3 regions of the Ferrovibrio sp. GW821-FHT12D07 genome follow, and region 2 is predicted to be linked to each of the others. Evidence: predicted binding sites of a transcription regulator. Region 2 holds the regulator's gene; each other region holds the start of a gene.
What was found. The regulator PhoB, encoded in region 2, activates phosphate uptake and scavenging genes when phosphate is short. The targets are predictions, from matches to a motif close to TNTCATAAAACTGTCA.
Positions count from the first base shown of each region.

Region 1: ugpB (sn-glycerol-3-phosphate ABC transporter substrate-binding protein UgpB) is a predicted target of PhoB. The motif match lies at 3,817-3,832, and genes of this name have one in related genera.
Region 3: AC1RRE_RS01610 (CYTH and CHAD domain-containing protein) is a predicted target of PhoB. The motif match lies at 1,150-1,165, and genes of this name have one in related genera.

Region 1 covers NZ_JBXAQN010000002.1:592,894-598,531, reverse strand. Annotated here, with positions in the region: gene AC1RRE_RS14730 (ABC transporter ATP-binding protein) at 1-554, opposite strand, end outside; gene ugpE (sn-glycerol-3-phosphate ABC transporter permease UgpE) at 564-1,421, opposite strand; gene ugpA (sn-glycerol-3-phosphate ABC transporter permease UgpA) at 1,421-2,302, opposite strand; gene ugpB (sn-glycerol-3-phosphate ABC transporter substrate-binding protein UgpB) at 2,376-3,725, opposite strand; gene AC1RRE_RS14710 (M48 family metallopeptidase) at 3,844-4,575, shown strand; gene AC1RRE_RS14705 (multidrug effflux MFS transporter) at 4,588-5,638, shown strand, end outside.
Region 2 covers NZ_JBXAQN010000001.1:1,591,094-1,596,731, forward strand. Annotated here, with positions in the region: gene pstA (phosphate ABC transporter permease PstA) at 1-273, shown strand, start outside; gene pstB (phosphate ABC transporter ATP-binding protein PstB) at 370-1,116, shown strand; gene phoU (phosphate signaling complex protein PhoU) at 1,137-1,856, shown strand; gene phoB (phosphate regulon transcriptional regulator PhoB) at 1,853-2,569, shown strand; gene AC1RRE_RS07965 (MlaC/ttg2D family ABC transporter substrate-binding protein) at 2,641-3,267, opposite strand; gene AC1RRE_RS07970 (ArsR/SmtB family transcription factor) at 3,431-4,426, shown strand; gene metF (methylenetetrahydrofolate reductase [NAD(P)H]) at 4,423-5,337, shown strand; gene AC1RRE_RS07980 (homocysteine S-methyltransferase family protein) at 5,351-5,638, shown strand, end outside.
Region 3 covers NZ_JBXAQN010000001.1:320,829-326,466, forward strand. Annotated here, with positions in the region: gene AC1RRE_RS01610 (CYTH and CHAD domain-containing protein) at 1-1,090, opposite strand, end outside; gene AC1RRE_RS01615 (GNAT family N-acetyltransferase) at 1,394-3,124, shown strand; gene AC1RRE_RS01620 (GAF domain-containing protein) at 3,211-3,729, shown strand; gene AC1RRE_RS01625 (hybrid sensor histidine kinase/response regulator) at 3,726-5,633, opposite strand.

The DNA.
Region 1 (5,638 bases), on a different contig from region 2:
ACGCCCAGCTGCTGATGCAGGCGCTTGATCTCCAGGCGCATCTGCACGCGCAGCTTGGCATCCAGGTTGCTGAGCGGTTCGTCAAAGAGGAAGACGCTGGGTTCGCGCACGATGGCGCGGCCCATGGCGACGCGCTGGCGCTGGCCGCCCGACAGGGCGCGCGGCGTGCGCTGCAGGTAGGGCTGAAGCTGGAGGATCTCGGCGGCTCGCTGGACGCGCTTCTCGATGTCTTCCTTGCTCATGCCGCGGATGCGCAGGCCGTAGGACATGTTCTGGTACACGCTCATATGCGGATAGAGCGCGTAGTTCTGGAACACCATCGCGATGTCACGGTCGGCCGGCTCGATGTCGTTGACCACGCGGTCGCCGATCATGATCTCGCCGCCGGAAATCGCTTCCAGGCCGGCAATCATGCGCAGCAGGGTCGACTTGCCGCAGCCAGACGGACCGACGATGACGATGAATTCGCCATCGGCGATCTCCATGTCCACGCCATGAATCGCCTTCACCGGGCCGTAGTTCTTTTTCACGCTTTTCAGCGTCACCTTCGCCATGATGGGCGCTCACTTTTCCGTTTCAACGAGACCTTTGACGAACCAGCGCTGCATCAGCACAACGACGGCCACCGGCGGGAGCAGGGCCAGCACGGCCATGCCCATGATCACCGGCCATTCATAGAAGGCGTCCGGCGCGCGGATCAGGCGGCCAATCGCAAGCACGATAGTCTGGTATTTGTAATCCGAGGCGATCAGCAACGGCCACAGATACTGGTTCCAGCCATAAATGAACTGGATCACGAACATCGCGGCGATGCTGGTGCGCGTCAGCGGCACCAGAATATCCCAGAAGAAGCGCATGGGGCCGGCACCGTCGATGCGGGCGGCTTCCACCAGCTCGTCCGGCACCGTCATGAAGAACTGACGGAACAGGAAGGTGGCGGTGGCCGAGGCGATCAGCGGCAGCACCAGGCCGGTATAGGTATCGAGCAGGCCGAGATCGGCGACGATCTTGTAGGTCGGAATGATGCGCACTTCGACCGGCAGCATCAGGGTGATGAAGATCATCCAGAAGAAGAAGTTCTTCAGCGGGAAGCGGAAGTAGACGATCGCGAAAGCCGACAGCAGCGAGATGATGATTTTTCCCACGGCGATGGCAATCGCCATGATCAGGCTGTTCATCATCAGGACGATGGCCGGCGTGGCGCCGCTGACGCCCACCAGCTGTGGGCCATCGAACAGGGCGCGCGCCGTGTTTTCCAGCAGCTCGGCGCCGGGCAGCAGCGGCATCGGTGTCTGCGAGACATCCTGGATGGTATGCGACGCGGCAACGACGGCCAGATAGATCGGGAACGCGACGATGGCGATCATCGCGATCAGGAGGACATGCCCTAGGGCATCGGCGACAGGACGGCGCTCGATCATCAGTAGTGAACCTTGCGCTCGATGTAGCGGAACTGGACGACCGTCAGCGCGATCACGATGGTCATCAGGATGACGGACTGTGCGGCGGAGCCACCCAGGTCCTGCGCCTCAAAGCCATCGTACCAGACCTTGTAGACCAGAATCTCGGTGGTCTTGGCCGGGCCGCCGCGGGTCAGCGAGTGGATCACACCGAAGGTCTCGAAGAAGGCGTAGACCACATTGACGACGACGAGGAAGAACAGGGTGGGCGACAGCAGCGGAAACACGATGCTCCAGAAGCGGCGGATCGGACCGGCGCCGTCGATGGCGGCGGCCTCGATCAGCGACTTCGGGATCGATTGCAGGCCGGCCAGGAAGAACAGGAAGTTGTAGGAAATCTGTTTCCATGTGGCGGCGACGACCACAACGAACATCGCCTGATCGCCATTCAGATGGAAATTCCAGTCAACGCCGGCCTGCAGCAGCAGCCAGGCGAAAATGCCCGGACCGGGCAGGAAGACGAAGCCCCAGAGCGCGCCGGCAACGGCGGGCGCTACGGCATAGGGCCAGATGAGCAGCGTCTTGTAGACGGTGGTGCCGCGAACCAAACGGTCGGCGGTGACGGCGAGGAACAGCGACAGCGACAGGCCGATGGAGGTGACCAGCGCGCTGAACACGGCCGTGATCTTGAAGGAGTTGAGGTAATAGTCGTCTTCAAACAGGGCGAGGAAATTTTCCATGCCCACGAAATAGCTGCTGGTGCCGAAGGCATCTTCGCGCAGCACGGATTGCACCACCGCCTGGCTGGCTGGCCAGAAGAAGAAGATGATGGTGATGGCGATCTGCGGCGCAATCAGCAGGTACGGCAGAAGGCGATGATGAAAGACGACTCTTTTTTCCATGGGGCGCCAAAGAAAGGCCCGCGCCCTGTAAAGTCAAGGCGCGGGCTTCCGTTAAGTTGAATTAATCCGTCGCTTAGCGCGCCGCGTCGCGCTCGAACTGGCGAAGCAGGCGGTTGCCACGCTCCACGGCAGTATCGAGAGCTTCCTTCGGGGTCTTCTTGCCCGACCAGACCGCTTCGAGCTCTTCGTCCATCACGTCGCGGATCTGCACGAAGTTGCCCAGGCGCAGGCCCTTGGAGTTGCTGGTCGGCGGCTTCAGCAGCATCTGCTGCACCGAAGTGTCCGTACCCGGATTGGCTGCATAGAAGCCCTGCTGCTTGGTGGCTTCATACGACATCGGGGTGATCGGCAGGTAGCCGGTGTTCTTGTGCCACCAGACCTGGTTCTCGGTCGAGGACAGGTAGTCGAAGAACTGGGCCACGCCCTTGTAGTCTTCGGGCTTGTGCTTGCCCAGAACCCACAGCGAAGCGCCGCCGATGATCGAGTTCTGCGGCGCGCCGGCCACGTCGCTGTAATAGGGCAGCATCGAGATGCCCCACTTGAACTTCGCGCCACGGGCGAAGGTGGCATAACCGGCCGAGCTTTCCATGTGGATGGCGCACTCGCCCGAGACGAACTTGGCGTTCGCTTCGTTCTTGCGACCGCCATAGACCATCAGGCCTTCCTTCATCCAGGTCTGCAGCTGGGTGATGTGGCGCACATGCAGCGGGGTGTTGAACTGCAGCTCAGTGTCGAAGCCGTCAAAGCCGTTGGCCTTGCTGGAGAAGGGCACGTTATGCAGGGCCGAGAAGTTCTCGAGCTGCACCCAGGTCTGCCAGTTGGACTGGAACGGGCAGGTGCTGCCCGAAGCCTTCAGCTTCTTCAGCACCGGATCGAATTCCTGCCAGGTCTTCGGCGGCTTTTCCGGATCAAGGCCGGCCTTCTGGAAGGCGTCCTTGTTGTAATACATGACCGGGGTCGAGGAATTGAACGGATAGGACAGCATCTTGCCGTCCGAGGTGCTGTAGTAGCCGGTAACCGAGGTGATGTAGGAACCGGGATCGAACTTGTAGCCGTTCTGGCTCATCAGCTCATGCACCGGCTTGATCGCGGCGCGCGAGGCCATCATCGTGCCGGTGCCCACTTCGAAGACCTGCACGATGTGCGGACCCTTGCCGGCGCGGAATGCGGCCATGGCGGCAGTGAGGGTTTCCGGATAGCTGCCCTTGTTGACGGCAACGATCTTGTACTTGTCCTGGCCCTTGTTGAAGCCTTCAGCGACTTCATTGACGCGCTCGTTCAGGGCGCCAGTCATCGCATGCCACCATTGCAGCTCGATGCGGTTGTCCTTGGCCTGCGCCAAGGCGCTGCCGGCGCTGGCGGCTACCGCCGTGCCAGCCAGCAGCGCGAACGCGACCCGCGCGAGTTTCCCTGTCGATTTCATTGTTCCGTCTCCAGTGTTAAAGAAATCCGCCCTGAGTCGGGTGGCCGACTTTTTTTATGGTTCCTACGATGACGTTCGCACGTAAGATTTGTTACGGTTATATGACAAGGGGCGGCCGTTGACCAAGCCTTATTCTGCGCCTGTGGAAATCGAATCCGACCGGTTGAAGGTCGGCGCGCAGAGTTTTCCCTTCCTGGTGAAGCGCGATGCACGGGCCCGGCGCATGTTGTTGCGGGTCATGCCGCGCGACGGTTCGGTGGTTCTGGTACTGCCGACTCGGGCCAGCCTGAAATCCGGACAAAGATTCGTTACCGAGCAGGTGGCCTGGATTCTGGCCCGGCAGGAAGAGCGACCCGCGACCCAGCCCTGGGAGGACGGGGCTACTCTGCCGCTTTATGGTGCGCCGCACATTATTAGGCACCGGCCGGCGGGCCGGGGCGGCGTCTGGCTGGAAAGCGGGGAAATCCATGTCACCGGCAAGGTCGAGCATCTGCCGCGCCGCCTTCGCGACTGGCTGAAGCGCCGGGCGCGCGAGGAATTCGGCCTGCTGGCCCGCGAGATGGCCGGCGGCATCGGCGTGACGGTCAGCCGCGTCACCGTGCGCGATACCCAGAGTCGCTGGGGCAGCTGCTCGGCACATGGCAACCTGTCTTTCTCCTGGCGGCTGATACTGGCGCCCCCGGCCGTCGGCCGCTACCTCGTCGCTCATGAGGTGGCGCATCTGCGCCATATGGATCACAGCACGGCCTTCTGGTCGCTTTGCGCCCAGTTGCTGGGCGGCGAGGCCGACCTGCGCACCGCGCGCAGCTGGCTGCGCCGGCACGGTTCCAACCTGCATCTGCACGGCTGACGCGTGGCTGCGATGCGCCCGCTGTCCCGCGATTCCACCGCCCTGGTGATCCTGCTCGGATGCGCCACCGCGCTCGGGCCGCTCAGCACCGACATGTATCTTCCTTCCCTGCCGGCGCTTGCGGTGCTCTACGGCACCGATGCTGCATCCGTACAGCTCACCCTTAGCGCGTTTCTGGCCGGCTTTGCCGTAACCCAGTTGGTGTACGGCCCCGTCTCGGACCGCTTCGGCCGCCGGCCGGTGATGCTGTTCGGTATTGGTCTGTATACGCTGGCATCGATCGGCTGCGCCTTTGCCGGCAGCATCGAATGGCTGATCGCCTGGCGCTTCTTGCAGGCGCTGGGCGCCTGCGCCGGCGTGGTGCTCGGCCGCGCCATCGCGCGCGATCTGTTCGAAGGCGCCGCCGCGGCGCGCGCGCTGTCGATGATGGCGATGGTGCTCGGGCTGACGCCGGCGGTGGCGCCGATCCTGGGCGGCTATCTGCATGCCGGGCTGGGCTGGCAGGCGAATTTTATCGCCATGGCGCTGGTCGGCTGCCTGCTCGGGGCCTGCGTGCTGGTGTTCCTGCCGGAAAGCAACCAGCGCCGTAATCCGCTGGCCACCCGCATTGGTCCGATGCTGCGCAACTTTGCCACGCTGGCGCGTCATCGCGGCTTTCGCGGCTATGTGCTCTGCGTCTCCTTTTCCTATGGTGGCATGTTCGCCTTTATCTCCGGTTCCTCATTCACGCTGCGCACGGTGTTCGGCATCGGCGAGACGACATTCGGCTACTGCTTCTCGCTGATCGTCTTCGGCTATCTCTGCGGCGGTTTCATTGGCGCGCGACTGACTGTGCGGCTGGGCGTCGACCGCATGCTGGGGCTGGGCGCATTGCTCTGCGCCACTGGCGGCAGCGTGATGGCGCTGCTGCAGTTCTGGGCCTGGACGGCCGGCGGCGGCTGGCACTGGTTCAGCCTGATCGGTCCGATGATGCTGTTCACCATGGGGCTGGGCCTCACCATGCCGCAGGGCCAGGCCGGCGCGCTGCAGCCCTTTGCGCATATGGCCGGCGCGGCTGCGTCGC
Region 2 (5,638 bases):
ATCTTGACCGGCACCATCATCGCCATGGCCCATGCCCTGGGCGAGACGGCGCCGCTGCTGATGATCGGCATGGTCGCCTTCATCGTCGACATCCCGGCCACGCCGGTCGATGCCGCCACGGTGCTGCCGGTGCAGATATTCATGTGGGCCGACAGTTCCGAGCGCGGCTTCGTCGAGAAAACCTCGGCTGCCATCATCGTGCTGCTGGTCTTCCTGCTGCTGATGAACCTGGCCGCCATCCTGCTGCGCAAGCGGTTCGAGCGTCGCTGGTAATCGTGTCTGTACGTTATATCCCTTTCGGAGCCATAAGGACTTTTCATGCAGAATGGTAGCGGTGTCGATCTCCGCCAGTCCGAGATCGAAGTTAAGATGGTGACGCAGAAGGTCGGCGTCTTCTATGGCGAAAAGCAGGCTCTGCGTGACGTCGACCTGCACATCCCGGCTCGTGCGGTCACCGCGCTGATCGGTCCGTCGGGCTGCGGCAAGTCGACCTTCCTGCGCTGCCTCAACCGGATGAACGATACGATCCGCGATTGCCGCGTGGTCGGCGATATCCGCCTTGATGCGCTGAACATCTATGACAGCCAGGTCGATGTCGTGCAGTTGCGGGCCCGGGTCGGCATGGTGTTCCAGAAGCCAAATCCGTTCCCGAAGTCGATCTACGAGAATGTCGCCTATGGGCCGCGCATTCACGGTCTGGCCGAAAGCAGCGATCATCTCGACCATATCGTCGAGACCTCGCTGAAGCAGGCTGGTCTGTGGAAGGAAGTCGGCAACCGGTTGCAGGAGTCAGGCACCAGCCTTTCGGGCGGCCAGCAGCAGCGCCTGTGCATCGCCCGCGCCATCGCGGTGGCGCCGGAAGTGATCCTGATGGACGAGCCCTGCTCGGCGCTGGATCCGATCGCCACGGCCCATATCGAGGAACTGATGGACGAGCTGCGCGAGCAGTACACCATCGTCATCGTCACCCATTCCATGCAGCAGGCTGCACGCGTGTCGCAGCGGACCGCCTTCTTCCATCTGGGCAATCTGGTCGAGACGGACGATACCAGGGTGATTTTCACAAATCCCAAGGACGAGCGGACGCAGGGCTACATCACCGGTCGCTTCGGCTGAGCAGAGTGAGGACATAGAAAATGCCGCAACATATTGTTCAGAAATACGACGACGAGCTGAAGAAGCTGTCGACCCTCATCGTGCAGATGGGTGGCCTGGCTGAATCACAGCTTTCCGCCGCCGTCGAGGCGATCGTGAAGCGTGACAGCAATCTGGCTGCTGAGGTAGTGAAGAGCGATACTAAGATCGATGCCCTGCGCAACCAGGTTGACGATTTCGCCATCGAGTTGCTGGCCCGGCGCCAGCCGATGGCCGACGATCTGCGCATTGTGGTCTCGGCCCTGCGCATCTCGTCCGAGATCGAACGCATCGGTGACTATGCCAAGAATGTCGCCAAGCGCGCGGTGGCGCTGAACCAGGCGCCGCTGGTGCGGCCGGTGCATGCCATTCCGCGCATGGCTGCCCTGGTGCAGGCCCTGATCAAGGACACGCTGGACGCCTATATTACTGCGGACGCCGCCAAGGCCGACGCGGTCTGGGCTCGCGATGAAGAGGTGGATGAACTGTACACCAGCCTGTTCCGCGAACTGCTGACCTACATGATGGAGGATCCGCGCTCCATCACCAGCAGCACGCATCTGCTGTTCATCGCCAAGAATATCGAGCGCATCGGCGACCATGCCACCAATATCGCCGAACTGATCCACTACACGGTGACGGGCGAGATGCAGAAGGAAGACCGCCCGAAGGGCGACGATACGGCCTATGCCGTGGTGAATGCGCCGGGAGGCCAGCGATGAATATCTCCATCAAGCCGCGCGTTCTCGTGATCGAGGACGAAGCGGCGTTGCTGGCGCTGCTGCGCTACAACCTGGAAAAGGAAAATTACACCGTCGACGAAGCGATGGACGGCGAGCAGGCCTTGCTGAAGGTGGCTGAACATATGCCGGACCTAATCCTGCTCGACTGGATGCTGCCGCGTCTATCGGGGCTTGAGGTCTGCCGCCAGCTGCGCCGCGATCCCAATGCCCGCAATGTGCCGATCATCATGCTGACGGCGCGTGGCGAGGAAGCCGATCGCGTGCGCGGCCTTGACGCCGGCGCTGACGACTATATCGCCAAGCCGTTTTCACCGGGCGAACTGCTGGCCCGCATCCGTGCGGTGCTGCGCCGCATCCGGCCGGCACTGGCGGAAGAGGTGCTGACCTATGGCGGCCTGGTGATGGATATCGCCACGCACAAGGTCACCCGCAACGGCCGTGACGTGCATCTGGGCCCGACGGAATTCCGCCTGCTGCGTTATTTCCTTGAGCATCCCGGTCGCGTGCTGTCGCGCGACCAGCTTCTGGATGCGGTCTGGGGTCGCGACATCTATGTCGAGCAGCGCACGGTGGACGTCCATATCCGTCGCCTGCGCAAGGCGTTGAACGGCAATGGCGAGATGGATGTGATCCGCACGGTGCGGTCGGCCGGCTATGCGCTGGAGCTGACCTCCGCCGCCGCCATGGCCTGATTTGTCGTCAGGATAAAGAAAAAGCCGGCCATCGCGAGACGGCCGGCTTTTTCATGTCTGCATGATGCGCGTCAGCGGCGGCCGGCGATCTGCTTCTTCATCGCGGTGAACAGTGCTTCGACCTTGCCGCCATTGTTCTGGATCACGGATTCGAACTGCTGGCGCTGGGTGAAGGCCATCGACACGCCCTCCACCACTACATCGGTGACCAGCGGCTTGCCGTCCTTCTCATGGGTCTTCCACTCGACGCGGATCGGCGGGCCGTTCTGGCGGTTGATCTGCGATTCCACCACCTGTTCGCTGCCGGCAGCCTTGACGCCGTCGCGCACGTCCAGCGTCTCGCCGTTGTACTGCGACAGCAGCTGCGAATAGACCTTCACCAGGTAGTCGAGGAACAGGCCGTGATATTCCTGCTTCTGGGCGTCGGTCAGGCCGCGGTTGTAACGGCCGAGGCAGAACTGGCCGACGGCATCCAGATCGAGATGCGTGGTCATCAGAGTGCGGACCAGACCTTCGCGCTTCTCCTGGGTCAGGGAGCGGTCGCCCAGAGCCTTGAGGGTGTCGCCACCGACTTCACGGATGAACTGGTCGGGGGCTGCGGCCCGGGCCGAGGCGACAGAAATGGCCTGCAGACCGAGGAAAAGACCGGTGGCAGCGGCGATCAGGAGAAAACGGCGGGAAAGCAGGGCTGACGGCATGGGGAATCCCGACTAAGAGGCGGAAGAGAATGGTTTTTTTGACAACTGATTATGGCGGGAACGCGGCCGAACCATAGCCTGACGATAGTTATATGGCGATGATTCTTTTTTGCCCTGCTTTTGGTACTACACAAATACATAAAGATATGTTTATATTTATCCCATGACCGAGTCAGCCCTGACCCTCGACACCCTGATGGCCGCCCTGCGGGCGGCGGCCGAGCCGACGCGCCTGCGGCTTCTGGCGCTTTGCGCCCAGGGCGAACTCACGGTCAGCGAGCTCACCCAGATACTGGGCCAAAGCCAGCCGCGCGTCTCCCGCCATTTGAAACTGCTCTGCGAGGCCGGCCTGCTGGAGCGCGTGCCCGAAGGTACCTGGGCCTTCTATCGTGTCGGCGATCGCCTGTCGGGTGCGCCGCTGGTGCGTGCGGTCAGCGGGCTGCTGCCGCGCAACGATGCGACGCTGGCCCGTGATGCCGAGCGTCTGATTGCTGTGAAGCGTACGCGCGCCGAAACCGCCGAACGTTATTTCCGCGACAACGCGGCCCAGTGGTCGGCAATCCGCTCGCTGCATGTGGATGAGGCCCAGGTCGAGGCCGCCGTGCTGCGGCTGCTGGGGCAGGGTGCACCGGTCGATGACCTGTTGGATATCGGCACCGGCACCGGCCGGCTGCTGGAAATCCTCAGTCCCCATGTGAAGCGCGGCCTCGGCGTCGATCTGAGCCGGGACATGCTGAGCATCGCCCGCGCCAATCTGGAGCGCGCCGGTATCAAGCATTGCCAGGTGCGTCAGGCCGACATGTATGCCTTGCCGCTCGACAGCGCCAGCGTCGATGCCGCCGTGATCCACCAGGTGCTGCATTTCGCCGACGAGCCGCAGAAGGCGATCCAGGAAGCCGTGCGGGTGCTGAAGCCCGGCGGCCGTCTGGTTGTGATCGACTTCGCGCCGCATGACCTGGAAGACCTGCGTGCCCGCCATGCCCATCGGCGCCTTGGCTTCTCGGATGCCGAACTGCGCGGCTGGTGCGCCTCGGCCGGTCTGGAGGCCGATCCGGTGATCGCATTGCCGGGCCAGTCGCTCACCGTTCATATCTGGCATGCCGTCAAGCGCGGCGCCGTTGCCTCGATCTCTTCCTCTCACAAGAGTGCTGCAGAATGACGATCCCGGAACCCAATGCCCATGCCGCCCGGCGGTCCGGTCCGCTGAAGGTTTCATTCGAATTCTTCCCGCCGAAGACGGCGGAGATGGAAGAAAGCCTGTGGCGTAGCGTCACGCGCCTCGCGCCGCTTGAGCCGCGTTTCGTCTCGGTCACCTATGGCGCCGGCGGTTCGACCCGTGAACGCACCCATAACACCGTCGTGCGCATCCTCAAGGAAACCGGCCTGAAGCCGGCCGCGCATCTCACTTGCGTTGGCGCCTCGAAGGGTGAAGTCGACGAGGTGGCCCAGCATTATTGGCAAGCCGGCATCCGTCATATCGTTGCCCTGCGCGGCGATCCGCAGGAAGGCACCGGTGGTTTTGCGCCGCATCCGCAAGGTTATGCCAATTCCACCGACCTGATTGCCGGGCTGAAGAAGATTGGCGATTTCGAGATCAGCGTCGGCTGCTATCCTGAAGGCCATCCCGATACCGCGTCGCCCCGCGTCGAGCTCGAACATCTGAAGCGCAAAGTGGATGCTGGTGCGACCCGCTGCATCACGCAGTATTTCTTCGATACCGACGTCTATTTCCGCTTCCTCGACCGCGCGCGCTCGGCCGGCATCACGGTACCGATCGTGCCGGGCATCCTGCCGGTGACCAATTTCCGCCAGGTGGTGAAGTTCTCGGCCGCCTGCGGCGCCAGTGTGCCGGCCTGGATGGCCGACCAGTTTGATGGCCTGGATGACGATCCCGAGACGCGTCGCATGGTGGCGGCGCATCTGGCGGCCGAACAGTGCCGTCGGCTGCTCGCGGCCGGCATCGACGAATTCCATTTCTACACGCTGAACCGTGCCGATCTCACCTATGCGATCTGTCATGTGCTTGGCGTGCGGCCCAAGCCGGCGATTGCCGGCGAGGCCGCAGCGTAAGGAGAGTAGCGTCATGACCACTGCCGATGACCGCAAGGCCCGTCGTGCCGCCCTCGCCAAGGCGGCGAAGGAGCGCATCCTGGTGCTGGACGGCGCCATGGGTACCATGCTGCAGCGGCGCAAGCTGACCGAGGAAGATTATCGCGGTGACCGCTTCAAGGGCGCCAACAGCGATCTCAAGGGCAATCACGACATCCTGAACATCACGCGCCCCGACGTGATCTTCGACGTGCACAAGGAATACCTCGACGCCGGCGCCGATATCATCGAGACCAACACCTTCAGCGGCACCTGGATCAGC
Region 3 (5,638 bases), 1.3 Mb from region 2:
GCAGCTTCCTGCGGCGCTTCTGCAGTACGCCGGCGGCAAAGCGCGGCACCGGCAGGGCAGCGATGTCCGCGGCCTTTACCGCGCCGCCATCCAGCACCGCATCGAGGAAGGTCTCGAAGCTGAGCCGGAAAGCGGCCAGCCGCGGCGCCAGCAGCGCCGATTGCAGTGCTTCCTGCGCGGCCGCGCGGCGGTCTTCCAGCACAGTAGCCAGATGCTGCAATCCTTTGGGCGCATCGGACATGGCCCGCAGCGGCACCAGCGTCTCAACGATGAACACGTCCAGATCGCGCTTGCGGCCCAGCGGGCCATTCAGCCAGCGCAGGTCTTCCAGCAGCGGCGACAGCCGGTCGCCATTCAGCATGTCGGCGAAGAGCCCGATGGCCGAGCGCAGGCGGCGCAACGCCACCCGCATCTGATGCACGCCTTCGATATCGCGGTCACGCAGCACCGGTGCGATATTGGCATCGAACTGCGCCAGGCACTGGCGCGCGATGCCGACAAAAGCGGCTGCGGTATCCGAATCTTCGTTCAGCGCGATCTCGAAGACAGCGGCGCGCAGCGCCGGCGGTTCGACCACGCCCAGATCGGCGGCCGCCTGCACCAGCGGCGCGGCGCCGGTCCAGCGCAGGCCGAGATCGAGACTGAGTTCGGCGGCAAAAGAATTCAGCGCATCGGCGGCGGAATCGGCGGCACCCTGCAGCACCAGCGCGTCATAACTCACTGTCTGCTTGCCGCGCTGCAGTTCAATCGTATGGCTCTGCACATCCAGGGTCTGGCCGTTGCGGTCGAGACTGATCGACTGTCCGGTCAGCTTGCCCTCGGCCAGCAGCTGCAGGTCGCCATCCACCGCCGGCGCATCGGGCTGCGCCTGGCCGGAAACCGGCAGCATCACATGCCGCATGCCGGCGCGATCCTCGGTGCCGAGGCAGAGCCAGCCGGCGGCAGCGAAGCGACGATCGACGGTATCAAGAAGGCGAAGCTGGGACTGGATGCGGCGAATGGTGCGCCCGGCAAGCAGCGGATGCTGGCGGAGGGTTTTCAGCGAGCCCGGGACCAGGCCGAGACGCAGCAGCGCGGGCAATTCGCTCATGGCGGCGGACTCTATGGAGCGGCTCCGAAATGGTCAATGAACTCAGTCGTTTACGATTGTTACAGTTCTGCGTAACGGAGCATGTCACGCCGCCTCAATTCTGCCCCTTTTGCCGGCTTAACTCCGTTCCAGGCGGCAATTTTCGCAGCCTGCCGGGCCGTCCGGCATTATGGTCTTCCCCCGGACCCGCCGGACGGCCCTCCATTTCCCCAATCCTTCCCATGGTTTGCCTCTGATCCGTGCGACGCACGGAATTCGCCTCTGCCTGTGTCGTTTCTTCCGGGCACAGCAAAGAGCATTCCCATGAGCAAAGCCAAATCCCCCAAAGCCGCCGCCAAGACCGGTGCCCGGCCGCTGCAGCAGGCCGCGCCGCGCAAACGCCAGGGCGCGAAAAACGGCCAAGGCACGAAAAACGGATCGCCGTCCCTTTCGGCAGTCGAGAAGCCGCGCCTGGTCCTGCGCAATGCCACGCCGCATGACATCCCCGGCATCCGCGCGCTGAGCGACAAGGTCTACGGCGCCACCGAAGGCGCCTATACCACCGCGCAGCTGCGCGGCCATCAGCATCATTTCCCCGATGGGCAGTTCGTCGCCGTCTATGACGACGCCATCGTCGGCTATTGCGCCACCTTCCGCATCGCCGAGAAGCTGGCGCTGAAGCCGCATGACTGGGAAGGCATCACCGGCCGCGGCTATGCCGCGCGCCATGATGCGCATGGCGACTGGCTCTATGGCCTGGAGGTCTGCGTCGATCCGGACTATCGCGGCCTGCGGCTTGGCCAGCGCCTGTACAATGCGCGCAAGCAGCTCTGCCAGCATCTGCATCTGAAAGGCATCGTCTTCGGCGGCCGCATGCCGGGGCTGAACCGGCGCTGGATGCAGCTGCGCTCGCCCGACAAGTATCTGGAGCTGGTGCAGAGCGGCCGTCTGCGCGATCCGGTCATCAATTTCCAGATGCGCAACAACTTCGAGCCGCTGGGCGTGCTGCGCGCCTATATGGACAACGACCATGAATCGCGCGGCTTCGCCACGCATATGGTCTGGCGCAACCCGGAATTCGGCGACGCCATTCACGACACACCGGACAAGCCGCCGCTGCGCGCCCGCGCCGCGCGCGTCGCCGCCGTGCAGTACCAGCAGCGCCAGATTTCATCCTTCGAGGATTTCGCCAAGCAGGTCGAGTATTTCGTCGATGTGGTGGCGGATTACAAAGCCGACTTCGTGCTGTTCCCCGAGCTGGTGACCCTGCAGCTGCTGTCCATCGAGAACCGCAACGCGCCGGCCGCCGAGGCGGTCGCGGCGCTGACGCGCTATACCGAACGCGTGAAGGCGTTGTTCAGCGAACTGGCGGTCAGCTACAACATCAACATCATCGGCGGTTCGCATCCGACCCGCGATCCGGTCGATGGTCATGTCTACAACATCTGCTATGTCTGCCTGCGCGACGGCGCGGTGCATGAACAGCGCAAGATTCATCCCACGCCGAACGAGCGCTACTGGTGGAACATCACCGGCGCCGACAGCTCCAACGTGATCGAGACCGACTTCGGTCCGATCGGCGTGATGATCTGCTACGATGCCGAATTCCCCGAACTCGCCCGCCACCTGACCGACCAGGGCGCGCAGATCCTGTTCATCCCCTTCTGCACCGACGAACGGCAGAGCTATCAGCGCGTGCGCTTCTGCGCGCAGGCGCGCGCCATCGAGAACCAGTGCTATGTCGTGATGGCGGGCAACGTGGGCAACCTGCCCAGCGTGGAGAACATGGACATCCAGTATGCGCAGAGCTGCGTGCTGACGCCCTGCGACTTCGCCTTCGCCCGCGACGGCATCGCCGCCGACACCACGCCGAATGTCGAGATGGTTGCCATCGCCGACGTGCATCTCGACAGCCTGGCGGCGGCGCGGCAGAGCGGCACGGTGCAGAATCTGAAGGACCGCCGCTTCGACCTCTACAACGTCACCTGGAAAGAGGTGCCGGGCGGCGGCCTGCGGGAGACCGGGCCGAATGGCCGGCGCGAGGCTGCCGAATAGGGCGGTTTACAGGCTTAAAGTGGTGACTTTTTTTGCTGTTCGCCCTAGATTTGTGGCCAGTTCATCCGTAACCGGATTGGCCGACGATGCACTATACCCGCGCCGCGCTCCAGAACAGGGCGCCGCTTCCCATCCTGGGTGATGCCGAACCCCAGGAGCTTTTCCAGGCGGTCTGCAGGGACATCATCGAGGGACTGGGCTGCACCCGGGCCAGCATCTGGCGCTTCAACCTTTCCGCTGACGCCATTCACTGCCGCTCTCTCTATGACCAGCGCGGCCGGCAGTTTCCGGATGACACGGTGCTGACCGCGACCGGCGTGCCGCTCTATTTCGAGATGATGCGGAAAGAACGCCTGCTGGTGATCCCCGATTATGCGCAGCATCCGGCCACCCGCAATCTGGGCGCACCCTATGCGCAGTCGACCGGCATCCGCGCGCTGATCGATGCGCTGGTGACCGATGCCGATGGCGAACCACTGGCCATCATCTCGGCCGAGCAAGACCGCCCGCGCGACTGGCGCGAGGCCGATATCCTGCAGCTCTACCAGATCACCGAACTGGCGACGCCGAGCCTGCGGCAACTCGGCCGCCTGCCCATCCTCTAGCTCTTCGGCACCAGCAGTTTCTTGATCGCCTCGGCCAGGTCGGCCTTGCGCACCGGCTTGGACAGCATCTGCGTCACATGTTCGAAGCGCGTGCCTTCCAGCCGCTGGCTGTCGACCGAGCCCGACATAAACAGCACCGGCATCTTCGGATTGTCGGTGACCAGCTTTTCCGCCAGCGCCAGTCCGTCCATGTCGCCCGGCATCTGCATGTCGGTCAGCACCAGGTCGATGGGCAGGCCGCGCCGCAATTCGGCCAGGGCCTCCTGCGCACTGGAGGCCGGCAGCACGGCGAAGCCGAGATTGCCCAGCAGCGCGGTGATCGTCGCCCGCACATCGGGATTGTCCTCGACGCAGAGGATCAGCTTGCGCTCGGGTTCGTTCTCGGGTCGCCGCGCCGACAGCCGCTCGCCTTCCAGGGCCGGTAGGTAGATGCGGAATTCGGTGCCGTTGCCCGGCTGGCTCTCGACTTCCAGATAGCCGCCCGACTGCACGACGAAGCCATAGACCTGGCTGAGCCCCAGGCCGCTGCCCTTGCCGATCTCCTTGGTGGTGTAGAAAGGCTCGAAGACGCGCGCCATCACTTCCGGCGTCATGCCTGAGCCGGTGTCGCGCATCGACAGCATCACATAGGTGCCGACCGGCGCGATGCGCGTGGGCATGACGCGCGGCTCGTCCAGGTAGGTCACCCCCGTGCGGATGGTCAGCGTGCCCTTGGCACTGGCGCCCAGCATCGCATCGCGCGCATTCAGCGCCATGTTCAGCAGCGCATTCTCGAGCTGGCCCGGATCGACCTCGACCATGTAGACATCCAGCGCCAGTCCGGCCTGGATGGTGATGGCATCGCCCAACGTGCGGCGCAGGATATCAAGCGTGCTATCGATCAGTTCGTTCACGTCGAGACGGATCGGATTGAGTTTCTGCTGGCGGCTGAACGCTAGCAGCCGTTTGGTCAGATCGGCGCCGCTGATCGCGTTGCGCAGCGCCTGATCGACCAGCCGCCGCCCTTCCATGTCGGTGATGCGGTCGCCCAGCAGTTCCAGGTTGCCGACGATCACGGCGAGCAGGTTGTTGAAGTCATGCGCCACGCCGCCGGTGAGCTGGCCCAGCGCTTCCATCTTCTGTGCCTGCCGCAGCTGGTCGCGCAGCTCGTCGGCCTGACGCCGCTCGGTCATGTCGCGCGTGATGTTGACATAGCCGGTGAGTGTGCCCTGCTCGTCGAGGATCGGCGTGATCGCCACGGTGACCCAGAAACGGCGGCCATCCTTGCGCACCCGCCACTCCTCGTTGACGTAGCGGCCTTTCTTGCGCGCGCGCTTCAGGGCCGCCGCCGGCACGCCGGCCGCCACGTCGCTTTCGGTATAGAATATGTCGCGGGTGCGGCCGATCACCTCGTCGGGCGTACGGCCGGTGAGATTCACCGCGCCCTCGTTCCAGTTCAGGATGCGGCCATCGGCATCCATCATGAAGATCGCGTAATCGGGAATGCTGTCGACCAGCATGCGGAAGCGCGCCTCGCTTTCGCGCTCGGCCGCCAGCACCCGGCGATACTTGCTGATATCGTGGATGACGCCGACATAGCGGGTCTGCCCATCGCCGCCATATTCGCCAACCGCCAGTTCAAACGGGAAGACGCTGCCGTCCTTGCGCCGGCCCAGCACCTCGCGGCCGATGCCGATGATGCGGCGCTCGCCGGTGGTGTGGTAATGCCGCAGATAGCTGTCATGCGCCGAATGATCGGGCTCGGGCATCAGCATCGAGACATTGCGGCCCAGCACCTCGACGGCGGTGTAGCCGAACAGGCGCTCGCAGGCGGGGTTGAACAGGGTTATGCGGCCATCGGCCTCAATGAGGATCAGGCCGTCGATGGCGGTATCGACCACGGCCTGAAGAAGATCGCTGTTCATGCCCT